Regions from separate parts of the Exiguobacterium alkaliphilum genome, predicted to be linked through region 1. Evidence: riboswitches for the same ligand, from Rfam matches in the RefSeq annotation. Region 1 holds a riboswitch; each other region holds the start of a gene.
The links. Region 1 has a riboswitch for S-adenosylmethionine ahead of KB235_RS00305 (Na+/H+ antiporter NhaC family protein). Riboswitches for the same ligand answer to the same signal wherever they lie in the genome.
Positions count from the first base shown of each region.

Region 2: another riboswitch for S-adenosylmethionine. It lies ahead of KB235_RS03365 (2,3-diketo-5-methylthiopentyl-1-phosphate enolase); the one in region 1 lies ahead of KB235_RS00305 (Na+/H+ antiporter NhaC family protein).
Region 3: another riboswitch for S-adenosylmethionine. It lies ahead of msrA (peptide-methionine (S)-S-oxide reductase MsrA); the one in region 1 lies ahead of KB235_RS00305 (Na+/H+ antiporter NhaC family protein).

Region 1 is NZ_CP073101.1:48,660-54,295, forward strand. It holds gene KB235_RS00300 (GGDEF domain-containing protein) at 4-1,683, shown strand; SAM riboswitch class I at 1,780-1,874, shown strand; gene KB235_RS00305 (Na+/H+ antiporter NhaC family protein) at 1,947-3,233, shown strand; gene KB235_RS00310 (TVP38/TMEM64 family protein) at 3,262-3,903, opposite strand; gene trhO (oxygen-dependent tRNA uridine(34) hydroxylase TrhO) at 4,128-5,069, shown strand; gene KB235_RS00320 (divergent PAP2 family protein) at 5,188-5,613, shown strand.
Region 2 is NZ_CP073101.1:620,581-626,216, forward strand. It holds gene KB235_RS03355 (methylthioribulose 1-phosphate dehydratase) at 1-121, opposite strand, end outside; gene KB235_RS03360 (2-hydroxy-3-keto-5-methylthiopentenyl-1-phosphate phosphatase) at 118-768, opposite strand; gene KB235_RS03365 (2,3-diketo-5-methylthiopentyl-1-phosphate enolase) at 765-1,922, opposite strand; SAM riboswitch class I at 1,993-2,094, opposite strand; SAM riboswitch class I at 2,298-2,401, shown strand; gene mtnK (S-methyl-5-thioribose kinase) at 2,481-3,635, shown strand; gene mtnA (S-methyl-5-thioribose-1-phosphate isomerase) at 3,632-4,666, shown strand; gene KB235_RS03380 (sugar ABC transporter substrate-binding protein) at 4,659-5,636, shown strand, end outside.
Region 3 is NZ_CP073101.1:1,679,899-1,685,534, forward strand. It holds gene KB235_RS08660 (GRP family sugar transporter) at 1-381, shown strand, start outside; gene msrA (peptide-methionine (S)-S-oxide reductase MsrA) at 404-922, opposite strand; SAM riboswitch class I at 989-1,089, opposite strand; gene KB235_RS08670 (hypothetical protein) at 1,134-1,295, opposite strand; gene KB235_RS08675 (amidase family protein) at 1,407-2,810, shown strand; gene rlmN (dual-specificity RNA methyltransferase RlmN) at 2,880-3,941, shown strand; gene KB235_RS08685 (SMP-30/gluconolactonase/LRE family protein) at 4,087-4,968, shown strand; gene KB235_RS08690 (hypothetical protein) at 4,981-5,244, shown strand; gene KB235_RS08695 (GTP-binding protein) at 5,350-5,636, shown strand, end outside.

The sequences.
Region 1 (5,636 bases):
GCCATGAACCATTTCCGCAAGATGTCTGCCCTCGGTTGGGGTGTTTGGAGTTTATTTCTTCTGCTGACCGTCACCTTGTTCGCGACAGGCGTATTGAACGCACCGGCGATCGAGCCGCTGCCGTTCATCTTGATCGCGTTACTCGTCATCATCTTCCAAATGGACTCAATCGAGCGTAAAGGCGTTTATTTCACATTTTCAGAAAGCATCGTCCTCATCATCTTTTTATTCTTCGATTTTGAGACAGCGTTATTCGTCAACCAAATCGGATTGCTCGTCTTCCAATTCGTCAACTTGAAGCCGCGCGTCGCGCTCAGGCGTTTCCGCTTCACGTACCCGTGGAATGCGATCACGTCTTTCTTAGAACTCGCCATCCCGGCAAGCGTCTATTTGGCGCTCGGCGGACAGACCGGTCTTGGGTTTTATACGCAAGACTCGTTCCTCCCGCTCGCCGGACTGATTCTCGCCATCATCGTGAACACCGTCATTCAAAAGTATCAAGTCGGTTGGTGGTTCCGTGTCGATGTGCCCGTCCGTGATTTTTTAAGCATCGCGTTTTACACGTATATCGTCAGCCTCGTCTTTATTTTGGCCGCTTCCTTTTTCCGCGAGACGAACTTGCTCGTCGTCAGCAGCATCGCCGCCGCGCTCACGTTTTTCATCAAGCGGCTGTTAATTCAAAAAGGACGGCAAGACGCGTTCAAATCGCTCATCGAGCAGTATGACGAGGCAAAAGAAGCTGTCTCCTTGTCGCAAAGCGAGGCCCAAGCGATTGAAGTATTTTTAAACCAGTGTGAACGGCTGAATCAATATGACGCCGGCTTCGTCGAGTTCGCCTTGTTCGACCGCTCGCTCTACTTCGACTTGAAGACGCGTCAACCAGTCGAAAGGCCCCGCGTGTTCGACTTACTCGAAACGTCGCATCCTTTCGAAACGTCGGTCGAGTATGAGATGCGGTTTGAATGGGACGGTCCATTATCCGAAGAGTTCCATGACGACTATCATAGTTTTATCTCGGTCCGGTCCGAGGAGATCGAAGGCATTCGCACATGGCTCATCATGACAGGCGAACACGCTTACGGTTACCCGCTCATCATTCAGCGCGAAATCGTCAAGCTGCTCAAATCGTTCAATCGGACGATTAGCCGCTGCCATGAGCGAGACCGCTTGTATACCGAGAGCCGGACGGATAGTCTGACGCTCCTCGCCAACGCGCGGGCGTTTTACGAATATGGAATTCAACAAATTTCAGACGGATCGATGTACCCCATCTCCGTCGCCATGCTCGATATCGATTTCTTCAAGAAAATCAATGACACGCATGGTCACCAAGTCGGGGATGGCGTTCTCCAAGAGTTCGGCCGACGGATTCGCCAGGCGCTTCGGACCGAGGACTTTGCGGCGCGCTACGGAGGCGAGGAGTTCATTCTGCTCTTGAACCATTGCGACACCGACCAGGCCGTCGAAATCGCCGAGCGTATCCGGCAAAAAATCGAAGCGACGCCGTTCCGTGTCGACGGCATCGACATCCAAGTGACCGCCTCAATCGGGGTCGATACGATTCAAGCGTTCGGTGATCAACGACTCGACGACACGATTCGAAACGCCGACCGGGCGCTTTACGTCGGCGGCAAATACGCCGGGCGCAACCGGGTCGCCCATTTTCAATATTTGACGACCTGACTCATCCCTATGCGAAGCGCATAGGGATTTTCTATTGACAAACCGGTTCGAAACAGATAGGTTAGGGAACGTGTCTTATAACTAAATCATCCGACTTTTTTATCAAGAGAGACCGAGGGACTGGCCCTGCGACGTCTCGGCAGCGGGGAACCTGTGCCAAATCCAGCAAGCACGTGCTTGAAAGATGAAAAAGGCGCTTCTTACATGGAGAGAGCCTTTTTCGAAGGGCTCTCTTTTTTATTTCTATGAATGAGGTGAAACGATTGGAACAACCAACTGCAAACAAATGGGCACTCTTGCCTTTACTCGTCTTCCTTGCCTTCTTTATCGGGGCCGGGGTTTACTATGGTGACTTTTATAAATTCCCGGTACTCATCGCGGCACTCATCGCCTTGATCGTCGCGGCTACGATGACGAAAGGCAGCGTCACCCAAACGGTGGAACGGATTGCCCAAGGTGCCGGCAATCCGGGCATTTTGATTATGATTTTCATCTTTCTCCTCGCCGGTGCGTTCTCGAACGTCGCGGGCGAGATTGGGGCGATTGACGCGACCGTCAACGCGGCGCTCACGTTGCTCCCGCCTTCGCTCCTGTTAAGTGGACTGTTCGTCATCGCCGCCTTCATCTCGATGGCGATGGGGACATCGACCGGTACGATTGCCGCCCTCGCCCCAATCGCGCTCGGTATCCACGAAGAGAGCGGCGTCAATATCGCCATCGCCGCGGCAGCCGTCGTCGGTGGCGCCATGTTCGGAGACAACTTGTCGTTCATCTCTGACACGACGATTGCCGCCGTGCGAACGCAGCGGACGAACATGCGTGACAAATTCCGGACGAACTTTTGGATTGTCTTGCCGGCCGCGATTATCACGACGGTTCTCCTTGCCGTCCTATCGAGCGGCACGGTCTCTTCTGTCGAGATTGCTTCGTTTGAATGGTACAAGCTCATCCCGTACCTCGCCGTCATCGTCCTCGCCTTGACCGGGTTGAACGTCATCCTCGTTCTGCTCGGTGGCATCGTGTTGACCGGAATCATCGGTCTACTTGACGGGACCTTGTCAGTGACCGCGTTCGTTACGGCGGTCGCGGACGGGATGATTGGAATGGCAGAGATTTCGATTTTGACGCTCTTCATGGGCGGACTCGTCGGACTCATCTCCCATAACGGCGGCCTTACCTACTTGCGTGACGCCCTCACCTCGCGGATTCAGCGACGGGCCGGCGCCGAATGGAGCATCGCCGGACTCGTCAGTGCGACGAACGTCGCCACGGCCAACAACACGATTTCCATTCTCGTGGCAGGTCCGCTCGCAGCGAACATCGCTGACACGTATGAGATTGAGCGGAAAAAATCAGCCAGCGTGCTCGACATCTTCTCGTGCGGTGTCCAAGGACTATTGCCTTACGGTGCACAGCTCCTCATCGCTGCCGAATTGACGAACACCGCGTCCCCCGCGCTCGTCCCGTTCATGTTTTATCCGTTCCTCTTGTTCATCTGCGGTGGACTTGCCATCGCATTCAACTTCCCGCGCTTCAAGAAAAAAGCCTGACAAAAACGACCCTTTGAATCTAATCCGTTCAAAGGGTCGTTCGTTTTGCGTCGAGCTCACGTTTAAGTTGTTCGTTCCGTTTTTTGAACGCGCGCCGCTTGAGCAGTTCCTCGAGGCCACGGCTAATCGCCCATAGGACGAACAGTAATAATCCGAGCATCGACAAACGGAACGGGCTTTGGATGAACTCTTCCCACTGGTCGCCGATGACCGAGAAAATCAACACGACGAGCAATTTACCAAATCCGGCCGCCATAATGAACGTGCGGAGCGGCATTTGAATCAGGGCGAGTAAGTACGTGATCAAACTGACGGGGATGAACGGAAGTGAATAGAGAAACCCGAGCGAGATTGGACTCATATGATTAATCCGTTCAAGCCAATAGACCCCTTGTTTATGTTTCTCGAGCCAACGCGTCATCGGTTTTCGGAAGACGTAGCGGACGGCCGTGAAGACGAGGATTGTGCCGAGCAAACTGCCGACCCAAGACAGTAACGTCCCGAGTAGGAACCCATATGTTGCCGCGTTCGCCGAAATGATGAGGACGAGCGGGAGAAACGGAAAAATCGCTTCTAAGAACGGGGCCCCGAGTCCGGCCCACGGACCGCCTGGAAGCTCTTGTAGCCATTCAATCAATTGGATGATCCACTGTTCAAGTGATGTGAGCATATCGATTTCCACCTTTGGCTTTCATTACTATTTTGTACCCGAATTCGCGTCTGAGGACACGTCCCCCTGCTCGGCTTAAAAAAAATTAAAAAGTATTTGCGAAAATTAGCTGTGATATCTATCATATAATAATGGACTTGTGGTTGCAGGCAAGCCCATTCGTCGAACGACACAACCCAACGTTCGTTTTCCTGCAAAAAACTGAACACAGGGGAGTAACACAAATGGAAACAAAACCAATGCGCGTGTTGTTGTACTATAAGTACGTCAACATCGAAGACCCAGAAGCGCTCACACAAGAGCACTTGAAGTACTGTAAAGACCTCGGCATCAAAGGACGCATCTTGATTTCTTCCGAAGGAATCAACGGGACGTGCTCTGGTACGTGGGAACAGACCGAGCAGTACATGAACGACTTGAAAGCGAACCCGTACTTCAGCGACATCGAGTTCAAAATCGATGAAGTCGAGGAGCACGCGTTCTCGAAAATTTTTGTCCGTCACAAAAAGGAACTCGTGACGTGGCGCTTTGATGGCGAGTTTGACGTGCCGAAACAGCACGGTGCATACCTCGAACCTGCAGAATGGAAAGAGATGATGCATCGCGATGATGTCGTCATCCTCGACGTTCGTAACAACTACGAGTACGACCTTGGTCACTTTAAAAATGCGATCAAGATCGACGTAGAGGCTTCTCGTTACATGCCAGAATGGCTCGAAGAGAACAAGGACCTCTACGAAGGGAAAACGCTTCTCACGTATTGCACCGGCGGCGTCCGTTGCGAGAAATTTACCGCATATATGCGTGACCAAGGTCACGACAACATTTTCCACTTAAAAGGTGGCGTCGTCATGTACGGAAAAGACGAGGCGACAAAAGGCGAGGATTGGGAAGGTGAGCTGTACGTCTTTGACGAGCGCATCAACGTCCCGGTCAACACGGTCAACCCGTCCATCGTCTCTGCGTGCATGCACTGCGGCACGAAGACGGTCCGGTACGTTAATTGTGCCAACCCGGTGTGTAATGCCCAGCACTTCTGTTGTGAAGAATGTGAGCCGAAACAGATGCGCTCATGTTCAAAAGAGTGCCAAGAGCATCCACGCAACCGCTATATCATCGAGAATATCGCGGACAAACTTCAGGAAACTGAAGGCGTCATCGGGTAACAAAAATCGACCAGAAAGCGTCAGCTGGCTTCCGCCACTGGCGCTTTTTTTGACGAAATCTTTACGTCTACGGTGGCGTCATATCGGGTATAGTGAAGATACCATTGTCAGACAGGAAGTGAATCGATTGCTGTTTAACGAACCCTTACTCGCCGCCCTCCTCGCATGGTTTATCGCGCAGGCGGCCAAACTTGTGACAGAACTCATTAAAACGAGAGACTTCGAACTGCAAATCATGTTCGCCTCAGGCGGCATGCCGAGCTCCCACTCTTCGACCGTCGTCGCCCTCGCGACCGTGATCGGACGGATGGAGGGACTCGACTCTAGCATGTTTGCCCTCGCCTTGATTTTCGCGACGATCGTCATGTACGATGCGACCGGCGTCCGCCAAGCGGTCGGATTCCAGGCGCGGCTTTTGAACGATTATTTCAAAGGAATCAAGCACGAGACGCCAATTTTGAACGAACTCGTCGGCCATACACCGTTCCAAGTCATCGTCGGTGCCTTGCTCGGTCTCGTCGTCGGTCTCTTCTTCCCAATTTAATCGAATCGGGCATGTCCATTCCC
Region 2 (5,636 bases), 570 kb from region 1:
AGGTGAGCGGGTCATCTTCGACGCGAATCGCCAAATTCCCACTCGTTCCGGGGAACCAGTCGCGGGCGGCGAGTTCATCTTTAATGTCGGCTAGTTCGAGCCAACGGGCGGTCACACTCATACGGTCACCTCCTGCAGATGATGGGTGATGTCATGGAACGTCTCGAACGGGGCGAATGGGATGCCTTCCGCCTCGCAGAGCGTGATGAGTTGTCCACGGGCATAGACGAAGTCCGCCCGTTTCGCAATCTCGAAATCGGTCACCGAATCCCCGATGACGATCAACCGGTCATTGGAATCGACGATGCGGCGGGCGATCGTCGGTTTACAGCAACCGCAATCGTTCGTGCACTGATCGTCACACGCGTGTGGCCACGCGACGGTCACGGTCTCACCCGAGAAGTCGGCGACGTTACAGAAAATATGTTCGGAACCGACGAGGCCGTCTAAAATTGGTTGAACGAAGAAGTCCATCCCGCCGCTGACGACGTCAAAGTGCCATCCGTTTTGACGCACGTCGGCCAAAAAGGCAGTAAACCCAGGGCGTAACGCGATACGTTCCACCAAATAGTCTCGATATGCGGTACGTTCGCTACTTGGCAACAAGTCGAACAGTTGGCCGACGCCGGAGCGAATCGAGATGTCTTGGGCGAGGATCGCGTCTTTCAGCTCGACCCATTCGGGAGGAGCGAACGCCTTCATCAAGGCGATGATGTTGTCCTCGGCCGTGATGGTCCCGTCGAAATCGCAGAGGATATGGACCGTCATCGCGTCGTCCACGCTTTCAATGCCGTCTCGAGCTCGGTCGTCTGGCCGTCTCGTTGTCCGAGGACGTGCGCGATGGCCTGTTTGAACGCCCGGGCCCCGGCTGCGGCGCCGTCTGGGTGTCCGTGGATGCCACCACCGGCATTGATGACGACATCGGTTCCGAAATCACGGATGATGTCGGGAACGAGCCCTGGATGAATCCCGGCTGACGGGACCGGGAGAATCGCTTTTCTTTCGCTCGGTTCCGCGCTTACATCGCGGATGAGGAGCGCCTCGTCACGCGGCGTCGCGAGCGATCCATACGGCGATGGAAAGAGCGTCAAGTCGGCACCGGCGAGTCGAGGAAGCTTCCCGAGTAGGAGTGCATGGCTGATTGAACCGGTCAAGGCGCCGGCGAACGCCGGGTGCGCTAAAATCGGCACGTTCACGTCCGGGTCTTTCGCCAGCTCACGCAAGGTATCGAGCCCGTATGTATAGACGTTGAAGAGGAGGGCCGTTGCCCCAGCGTCAATCAACCGTAGCGCTTGGTCACGTAACGTGAACACCGGTCCGCTTAGCGTGACGGCGTACAGGGCACGTTTTCCGGTCGCCTCGTAATGCTCGTCTAAGACGGTGCGGCCGATCTGCGCCCGCTCAAGTGAAGGGGTGAGCGGATTGTCATATAAAATCTCGTCGTCTTTGACGATATCGATGCCCCCGTCGAGCTGGTCACGGAGCTGTGCTTCTAAAAAGGTCAAGTCTCGGCCGATGACCCCTTTGAAGATGCTCATGACGAGTGGCCGGTCGTAGACGCCGAGTAGCTGACGGACGCCTTCTGTCCCGAACTTGGCGCCGGGAAACGTGTCGCGCAACGCTTCAGGTAAATCGAGGTCGACGAGCCGGACCGAGTCGTCGAGTGATAGCTTTCCGAACGTCGTCGTCAAGATGGATGAGAAGTCCGCACTGACGTTATGGAGCGGGTAGCGGATTTTGAAGCGGCTCGTCGTTTCCGTATGTGACGTCGAGACGACTTCGGCGCGATACGCTTGTAACTGTGCTTGTTCTAGGTGTGGTAAGTCTGTCCACGTGCCGACGGTCAACTCGAGCGCGATTTTCGCGGCGAGGTCGGCCACGCGGTCCGTACGGTTAATTTCATAAGTGGCGATGATGCCCATGTTCGTTCCTCCTTCCGGTCAAACAAAAAATGACCCCATGCCGAGGCAAGAGGTCATCATAAAAAATGAACTCTTATCTCTCAGCGTCTGCTGCAAGAATTAGCACCGTGCCCAATCGGGTCGGTTGCTGCGACATCATCGGGCTTGTCCCTCCGTCTGCTCTTGATAAGAATATGATTTGAAGTTGTGAAATTTAATTGAATTTTTGCACAGAATCGTCACAGCGTCAATTCCTTTTTTGAAATTTTTTTATTTTAGAAATTTGTTTCCATATATGCAAACAAAAAGTGACTCGATGCTCAAAAAAACAGCGTTGACAACCAGGGCGTCGACTCCGTAATATTCAGCTCATAGTCACACAAATCGAATAACACACTCTTATCGCGAGTTGGCAGAGGGAATTGGCCCGATGACGCCGCAGCAACCGACCAGTACGGCACGGTGCTACATCCACCAGACGAATGTCTGAAAGATGAGAGGAACAACCAATCTGGCTGTGCCTCTTTCTCGCGGAGAAAGGGGCTTTTTTTGTGGAAATCATCGAAAGGGGAAATAGACATGGCATATCAACCATTTACTGAACAGACGGTCGTCGACCACGTCCGGGCACTCGGACTGATTGAAGAAGGAGGGATCGCCCAATGCGATGAGATTGGGGACGGAAACTTGAACCTCGTCTTCCGCATCCGTCAAGGCGAACAGCGTCTTATCGTCAAACAAGCGCTCCCGTATGTGAAAATCGTCGGGGAAAGTTGGCCGCTCACGCTTGAACGGGCCTGGATCGAGCAGCTCGCGTTGCGTCAGTTCGCAGAAGTCGTGCCACGTTTCGTGCCGAACGTGCTCGGGAGCGACCGGACGCTCGCGTACACGATTTTAGAGGACTTGTCCGATTATGAAATCGTCCGCACCGGTTACCTCGAAGGGAAGACGTATCCTGAACTGGCCCGTCACGTCGGTGAATTTTTAGGCGAGACGTTGTTCGCCACGTCCGACTACGCGGCCGGTCCAATCGAGAAGAAGCGGAAGGAACGGGAGTATTACAACCCGGAGCTGTGCGACATCACGGAAAAGCTCATTTTCACCGATCCGTATAAAGACGCCGAGTCGAACAATATCGAGGCGGCGCTGCGTCCTGACGTCGAACGCCTCTGGCATGACAAGGCGCTCAAAGTCGAGGTGGCGAAACTGAAAGTCGGATTCGTCACGAAACATGACGCCTTGCTTCATGGCGACTTACATACAGGAAGCATCTTTGCGACGACGCAGGAGACGAAAATCATCGATCCGGAGTTCGCATTCTACGGACCGTTCGGCTTCGACGTCGGACAGATTATCGCGCATTTGACGCTCTCCACGTTCCACGATCCGCTCAAGCGATTCGAACGGTTCACGGACGTCCTCACGGTGTGGGAGACGTTTGAGAAGACGTTCCGCCACAACTTCACGAACGCCGTCGAGCCGTTCGACACGGAAGGATATGTCGACGACTTGTTACAAACGATTTTCGCCGACACGGTCGGCTATGCCGGTTGCGAACTCATCCGCCGCGCCATCGGCCTCGCCGGCGTCGCAGACCTTGAGACGTTACCCGAAACGACACGTCTCGAGCGGAAACGCGATGCGCTCGCGCTCGGTACAGCGCTCATTAAAGAACGTCACGAAGTTGACTCGATTGACGGCCTCGTCACCTTGTTATCGGGGGTACGCGTATGACGGTGCAAAACATTCGCTTTGACGTCTCGACCAATGAGTTGATTCTCTTAGACCAGACGCTCCTTCCGCATGAGGCACGTTACGTGACGATCGAGACGCTTGAAGAAGCGGAGCACGCGATTGAGACGCTCCAAGTCCGAGGCGCACCGGCGATCGCGTATTTCGGGGCGTTCGTCCTGGCGAAAGAGGCAGAGCGTCTCGTCGACGACCCAGATTTCACGCGTCGTCTCGAGATTGTCGGACGCCGTTTGATCGCGACACGGCCGACGGCGGTCAATTTACAAAACGTGATCGAGTCGCTTCTCGAATTGAACAGCGGGGACGATTTCGAACAGATTGCCGGGGAAATAAAACGGCGCGCGGTCGCCCTCTATGAACGTGACGTCGACACGTATCGATCCATCGGAGAGCACGCACTGACTGTGTTGCCTTCAGGCGGGAACGTCTTGACGATCTGTAACGCCGGCGCCATCGCGACGTCGCGTTACGGGACGGCACTCGCACCGTTTTATGTTGGGAAAGAGCGCGGTGTCACGTTCAACGTCTTCGCCTGTGAGACCCGTCCACTTCTGCAAGGGGCACGCCTCACCGTCTGGGAACTCGACCAAGCGGACATCGACGTCACGCTTATCACCGATAATATGGCCGCATGGACGATTCAAGCGAAAGGCGTCGACGCGATCATCGTCGGAGCCGACCGCATCACACGGACGGGACACGTCGCCAACAAGATTGGGACGCTTCAACTCGCCGTGCTCGCCAACCATTACGGCATCCCGTTCTATGTCGCAGCACCGCATTCGACGTTCGATTTGACGGCGGACGATGCGATTGAGATTGAGGAGCGGGACGCGAAAGAAGTGACACACATCGGTGGCCAGCCGACGGCACCTGTCGGCATCACGGTCTTCAATCCGGCGTTCGACGTCACACCACCCGAGCTCATCACGGGGCTCATCACCGAGGCGGGCGTGTTCGAGGCGAACGAGACGGCTATCACACATCATGTAGGGGGAACGATTCATGTCTAAAAAACTATTGATTTTACTATTCACGTTCGTCTTGGCGCTCGTCGGTTGCACGAACGAACAAGCAGCCACGCCGAAACCGACCGAGAAGACACCGGAAACGAAACCGGTGTCGGCTTCGAACGGGACATTGCCGAAAGACATCGACGTCGCCTTGATCATGCAAATGTCGATCGGGACGTTCTCGTCGCAGTACATAAACGGTGTGACCGAACAAGTCGAATCGTTCGGCGGCAACGTGAAAGTGTATAACGCCGACAATGATTTGTCGAAGATGGCGAGTTATGTCGACACGGCGACGACGCAAGGTGTCGATGTCATCTTGATTGATCACGGGCGCGCCGATGCGTTGAAAGAACCCGTCCAACGCGCGCTCGACAAAGGCATCAAAGTCGTGGCGTTCGACAACGATTTGACGAACGAAGGCGTCACGGTCATCGACCAAGACGACTATTCGCTCGCGTGGCGTTCGCTCAAGGCGCTCGCGGAGGATTTGGACGGGGAAGGGAAGATTGTCACGATTTGGGTCGGCGGTTTCACGCCGATGGAACGTCGCCATACGATTTACGATGCGTTCTTGAAGCGTTATCCAGGGATCGAGGAAGTGGCCAAGTTCGGTTCGGCGACGAACAACACCGCGCTCGACACACAGAGCCAGATGGAAGCGATCTTGAAGAAGTACCCGGAAGGCGAGATTGACGCCGTGTTCGCGATGTGGGACGAATTCGCCAAAGGTGCGAGCCGTGCCATCAAACAAGCCGGGCGCGATGAGATTGCCGTCTACGGCATCGATTTGAGCGATGAGGACCTTCAGCTCATGCAAGAAGAGGGAAGCCCGTGGAAAGTGACGGCAGCGACCGACCCGGCCGAGATTGGTCGTGTCCAAGTCCGATATGCTTACCAAAAATTAGCTGGTGAAGAGACGCCGTCCATCCATTCGATTGACCCGTACTTAGTCGACCGTGACGTCTTA
Region 3 (5,636 bases), 1.3 Mb from region 1:
TATGTGACGTACGCCGTATTGACGAACTACTTTGAAGTCGACGGCATCACGGCGATCGTCCCGCAATCGGTCGGGATGTTCATCGCGGCGCTTCTCTTCAGTCTTCGTGAGAAGGACGTGAAACGGTTCGATCCGAAGACGTTCAAGAACATCTTGGCCGGGATCGCCTGGGGGATCGGGAACTTCGGTCTCTTCGTCTCGAGTGGAGAGGTCGGGGTCGCCACGTCGTTCGCCTTGTCGCAACTGAACGTCGTCGTCGCGACGCTCGGCGGGATTTATCTATTGAAAGAAGAGAAGACGTCGAAAGAGCGCGTCTTCGTCTTTATGGGCATCGGGCTCATCGTCGTCGCCGGCTTCATGCTCGGGATTGCGAAAAGTTAAAAGACGGGCGATTGCCCGTCTTTTATGATTGCCAAGCCACGTCGATGAACGCGTCTCGTCCAGATTTCTTCCGGTCTGCTTTATAGTGGTCCGGATTTTTTTTGTGGAAATCCTGATGATACTCTTCGGCCGGATAGAACGTGTCGGCCGGTAAAATCTTTGTGACGATCGGATCCTTAAATCGTCCGCTCGCGGCGAGTTCGTCGCGACTCTGCTCTGCTTTCACGCGTTGTTCCTCCGAATGATAGAAAATGGCCGGCGCGTATTGGCTGCCGCGGTCTTGGAACTGGCCGCCGTCATCAGTCGGGTCGGTCTGAATCCAATAGAGTTCGAGCAAACGTTCATAAGCGAACAGCGACGGGTCGAACGTGATCTCGACGACCTCGTAATGCCCGGTCGTGCCGGTCTTCACTTGTTCATACGTCGGATCGTCGACGTGTCCGCCCGTATAGCCGGATACGATTGATTCGATTCCGGGCTGTTCCTCGAACGGGGTGACCATGCACCAAAAACAGCCGCCCGCGAATGTTGCTTTTTCCATAAAAAACTCCCCCTGTACACGTATTGTCCAAATAAAAACGCCCATGTCATCGACATGAGCGTTCTGTCATATCGTCCAAGGCAAACGCCTTGCTGGAAGTAGCACCTTGCCGAAGCAGGTTGCTGTGAAGTCATAGAGCCAGGTCTCTCGTTCACTCAAGATATCGATATGTAGTTGGTGAAAGCATCATACCATCTGTCCGAAAGTGTCGTCAACGATTAGGTTTTCGCCGAAGTTGCAGCAACGTGGCCCCGACAATCAAGACGACGAGGACGATGGAGAGCGGTAGCGTATACGGGGCCTCCCCGGCATAGAGCTGTAAGAAGAACAAGACAAAGACGGACAACAAGACGAGTACGTACGAACGGTTCATAGTAACCTCCCTTTTCTTTCAGTTTACCAAGTTACACATTCGTTGGCGAACGAAAACAGGAAATCAAGTGGAAATAGCGAATACGAACGAGTGAGCAAAGGAGGAATCAACATGACTGAACCAAACCCATTTTTCGAACTCGATATCGAGACCGCCCATCTCGGATATAAGGAAGGAACGTTCACCGCGCGTAACGTGACGGCCTATTATTTGACCCGAATCGCCGCATTGAACGACAAGCTGAGAGCGGTCATTCAAGTGAACCCGGACGCTCTGTTCGAGGCCGAGGCGGCCGACCGGGCGTTCCGACGTGGTGATCGCTTGCCGCTGCTCGGCATTCCGGTACTGATTAAAGACAACGTCGAGACGGCCGGTCAGATGAAGACGACGGCTGGGGCCGTCGCCCTCGCGCATCACTTCGCCGGCCGAGACGCCCACCTCGTTCAAAGTTTACGCGCGAGCGGGGCCATCATCCTCGGGAAAGCGAACTTGTCCGAGTGGGCCAACTTTTTGACCGAGGGGATGCCGAACGGTTGGAGCGGGGTCGGGGGCCAGACGCTCAATCCATATGGGGACAAGCTCGATGTCGGCGGGTCGAGTTCAGGTTCGGCGTCCGCGGTCGCGGCGAACATGACGCTTCTCGCCGTCGGCAGCGAGACGAGCGGCTCGATTATCCATCCGAGCGTCCATAACGGCATCGTCGGCATCAAGCCGACCGTCGGTTTGATTAGCCGGAGCGGCATCATTCCGATCTCTCGGTCGCAGGACACGGCCGGCCCGATGGCACGAACGCTCCGGGATGCGGTGCTTGCCCTTGAGGCGATGGTCGGGGAAGACCCGGCTGACCCGGCGACGACGCACCTTCCGGCCGGTCCGCCGTATCGGACGTGTCTCGATGAACGCCAAGCGGTCGGGATGCGCGTCGGGATCGTCAAGATTGATCTGTCGGAAGAAGAACAGGCGCTCTATGATGAGGCGATCGCCTTGCTGAAACAGAGCGGCATCGAGGTCGTCACTGTCGAACTGCCGTCGACAACATCGCTCGACCAAGGCGATATCCTGTATCATGAGTTTAAGCTCGGAATCGAGGCGTATCTAGCCTCGACGACGCTCTCGTATAAGACGCTTTCGGATTTGATTAACTGGAACAGCAGTCATCCGGAGACGATTCCGCACGGACAGAAGACGTTCGAGAAAGCGGACGAACAATCGGGCCGCTTGATTGAGGCCACCTATCTGACACGTCGCCTCGACGACGTCCGTCACGCCAAGACGGACGGCATCGACCGACTGTTGGCCGAGCGGGCGCTCCATGCGCTCGTCTTACCGCATGACCACAATTATGACATGGCCGCGAAAGCCGGGCATCCGACGATTACGATTCCGTATGCCGTCAAACAGAGCGGCGCTCCGTTCGGGTTGTCGTTCACGGGGACGAGTTACGCGGAGCGCGATTTGATTCGCATCGCCTACGCGTTCGAACGTCATGTCACGCGGCCGCTTCCGCCGTTGTAAGAACGTTGCACCCTTCGACGCGGTCCGCTACAATGGGAATTATGCGGATTGAAGAAAGGACAGATTGCAATGAAACCATCTATATACGGGCTGACGTTTGATCAGCTGACGGACGTCTGTGTCGATTTTGGATACAGCGCCTACCATGCGAGACAGATTTGGGACTCGCTCTACATCGACCGGGTCAAGTCGATGGATGCCATCAACGTGCGTGAGGAAGTGAAAACAGCGCTCGCGGAGCGTTACGTCATCTCGACACAAGAGTTGTTCGTCAAACAAGAGGCGGGCGACGGGACGGTCAAATTCTTACTTAAACTCCACGACGGCCACTATATCGAGACGGTGCTCATGCGTCACAAATATGGTCGTTCGGTCTGTGTCACGACACAAGTCGGGTGCAATATCGGGTGCAGCTTCTGTGCGAGCGGTCTGTTGAAGAAGACACGTGATTTGACGGCAGGCGAAGTCGTCGAGCAGATCATGACCGTGCAACATTACTTGGACGAAGTCGGGGAAGGAGGCCGCGTCAGTCATATCGTCGTCATGGGAATCGGGGAGCCGTTCGACAACTTCGATCACTTAGTCGATTTCCTTCGTGTCGTCAAAGACGAGCGCGGTCTCGCCATCGCGCCGCGGAAAATCAACGTCTCGACGAGTGGGCTCGCCGATAAGATTTACAAGTTCGCCGACCTCGATTTGCGCATCAACTTGGCGCTATCGCTTCACGCGCCGAACGACGCGCTCCGGACACAGATCATGAAGATCAACCGGGCGTTCCCGCTCGACAAGCTCATGCCGGCCATCCGCTATTATGTCGAGAAGACGAACAAGCGAATCACGTTCGAGTACATTCTTCTCTCGAAAGTGAACGACTTGCCGGAACATGCCGAAGAGCTCGCCGACTTGATCGCGGACATCAAAGACAAGTCGTACGTCAACTTGATTCCATACAACCCGGTCAACGAGCATATCCAATATGAGCGCAGTACGTCGGAGGACATCATGGCGTTTTACGACATTTTGAAGAAACGTGGCGTCAACACGGGTGTCCGTCTCGAACATGGGACCGACATCGATGCGGCCTGCGGACAGCTCCGCAGCAAGCATATGAACGTGGAAGGTGCCAAATAAGTCGATTCTCCCGCTAACCTCAGCGGGAGTTTTTTTGTTGACGTCCGGACGCAGGACAGGATAAACAATTTTCAGAAATAGGACTAGAGACGTCCGGTCTAGGGAATAGTCTTTTGACATCACAGGAGAGAGTGGAGGCTATTTTATGGAGAACGTGAACGCGACATGTTGGATTCGAGTCAGAAATACGCTTGGGGAAGGGCCGTGTTGGGACGCTGAGTTGAAGCGATTCTACTGGGTCGACATAGAAGGGCACACGCTCTGGTGGTACGATGAGAAAGAAGATGAGCTCTCTTCAGCCGATATGGGCCAACAGATCGGCTTCGCCGTTCCGAAAGTGACGGACGGTGTCATCGTCGGATTGAAGGACGGTATCTATGAATGGGACGAGTCCTCAAAACAACTCGACAAGCTCGTCGAACTCGATGATGCGGACGGCGTGCTTCGATTCAACGACGGCAAGGCCGACCCGTATGGACGAATCTTTGCGGGAACGCTCCATTTGGAAGACGAGGAGAATGAGGCCACACTCTATCGGTTGGACCGCGACGGCACGACCGAAGAGATGCTCACAGGTCTGACCTTATCAAACGGTTTGACGTGGTCACCGGACCACAAATGGTTTTATCACATCGACACGCCGACCGAGACGGTTCGACGTTATCCATACGACTTGTCGTCCGGTACGTTTGGGGAAGGGGAGGTCGTCGTCGAATTTAAGGATGAGGACGGCTTCCCTGACGGCATGACCTCGGACGAAGAGGGTCATTTATGGATCGCCCACTTCGCCGGCGGTCGCGTCTCGCGCTGGAACCCCGAGACGGGCGAGAAAGTGCTCGAAGTCATGGTGCCGGCGCCGAACGTGACGTCATGCTGTTTCATCGGGGACGACTTGAAGCAACTCGCCATCACGACCGCGCGTGAAGGGATGGATGACGAGGCGCTCGAAACGTATCCGGATGCCGGGTCGGTGTTTAAAATCGATACGGAAGTGAAAGGGATGCCACTTTATCGTTTCGGACGTTAAGGAGGGAGAATCATGGTGAAACGCATGCTCGTTCGCGTAGGAATCGGTCTCGCGCTCGCGGCGGTGGCGCGAGTCGGGGTGAAGAAGTACCTCGACGACCGCGAGACGAACGATCATTCTTACCTCGAACCGAAATGGGACGAGACGCCGAGCGTCGACGCGGACAAAGATGAGGATGAGGTCGGCTTGACGCAGCTCGATTCGATTTATCGGGCCGAGTGGCAGGCGAACGCTTATCCACGCTCAGAGGCGGAACGGAAAGCACTCGAAGAATAGCCATGCCTGAAACACGCTCCTTGCGAGCGTGTTTTTTTGTTGACAAGATGGTCAATCCCGTTCATTATCTAAAAAGTAATGATTACTATTTGGGGGCTGTTAATGATGAAACGAATTCCAATCACCGTGTTGTCAGGCTATCTTGGGAGCGGCAAGACGACGTTAATGAACCATATTTTAAACAATCGCACCGGCAAGAAGTATGCCGTCATCGTCAATGATATGAGCGAATTGAATATCGATGAGCGTTTAATCGAACAAAGTGGATTTTCGCGGACCGATGAGAAGCTAGTCGAGCTGTCGAACGGTTGCATCTGTTGCACGCTCCGTGAAGACCTCCTCGAGGCGGTCCAAGAGCTCACGAACGACCGTGAGCTCGATGGGATCATCAT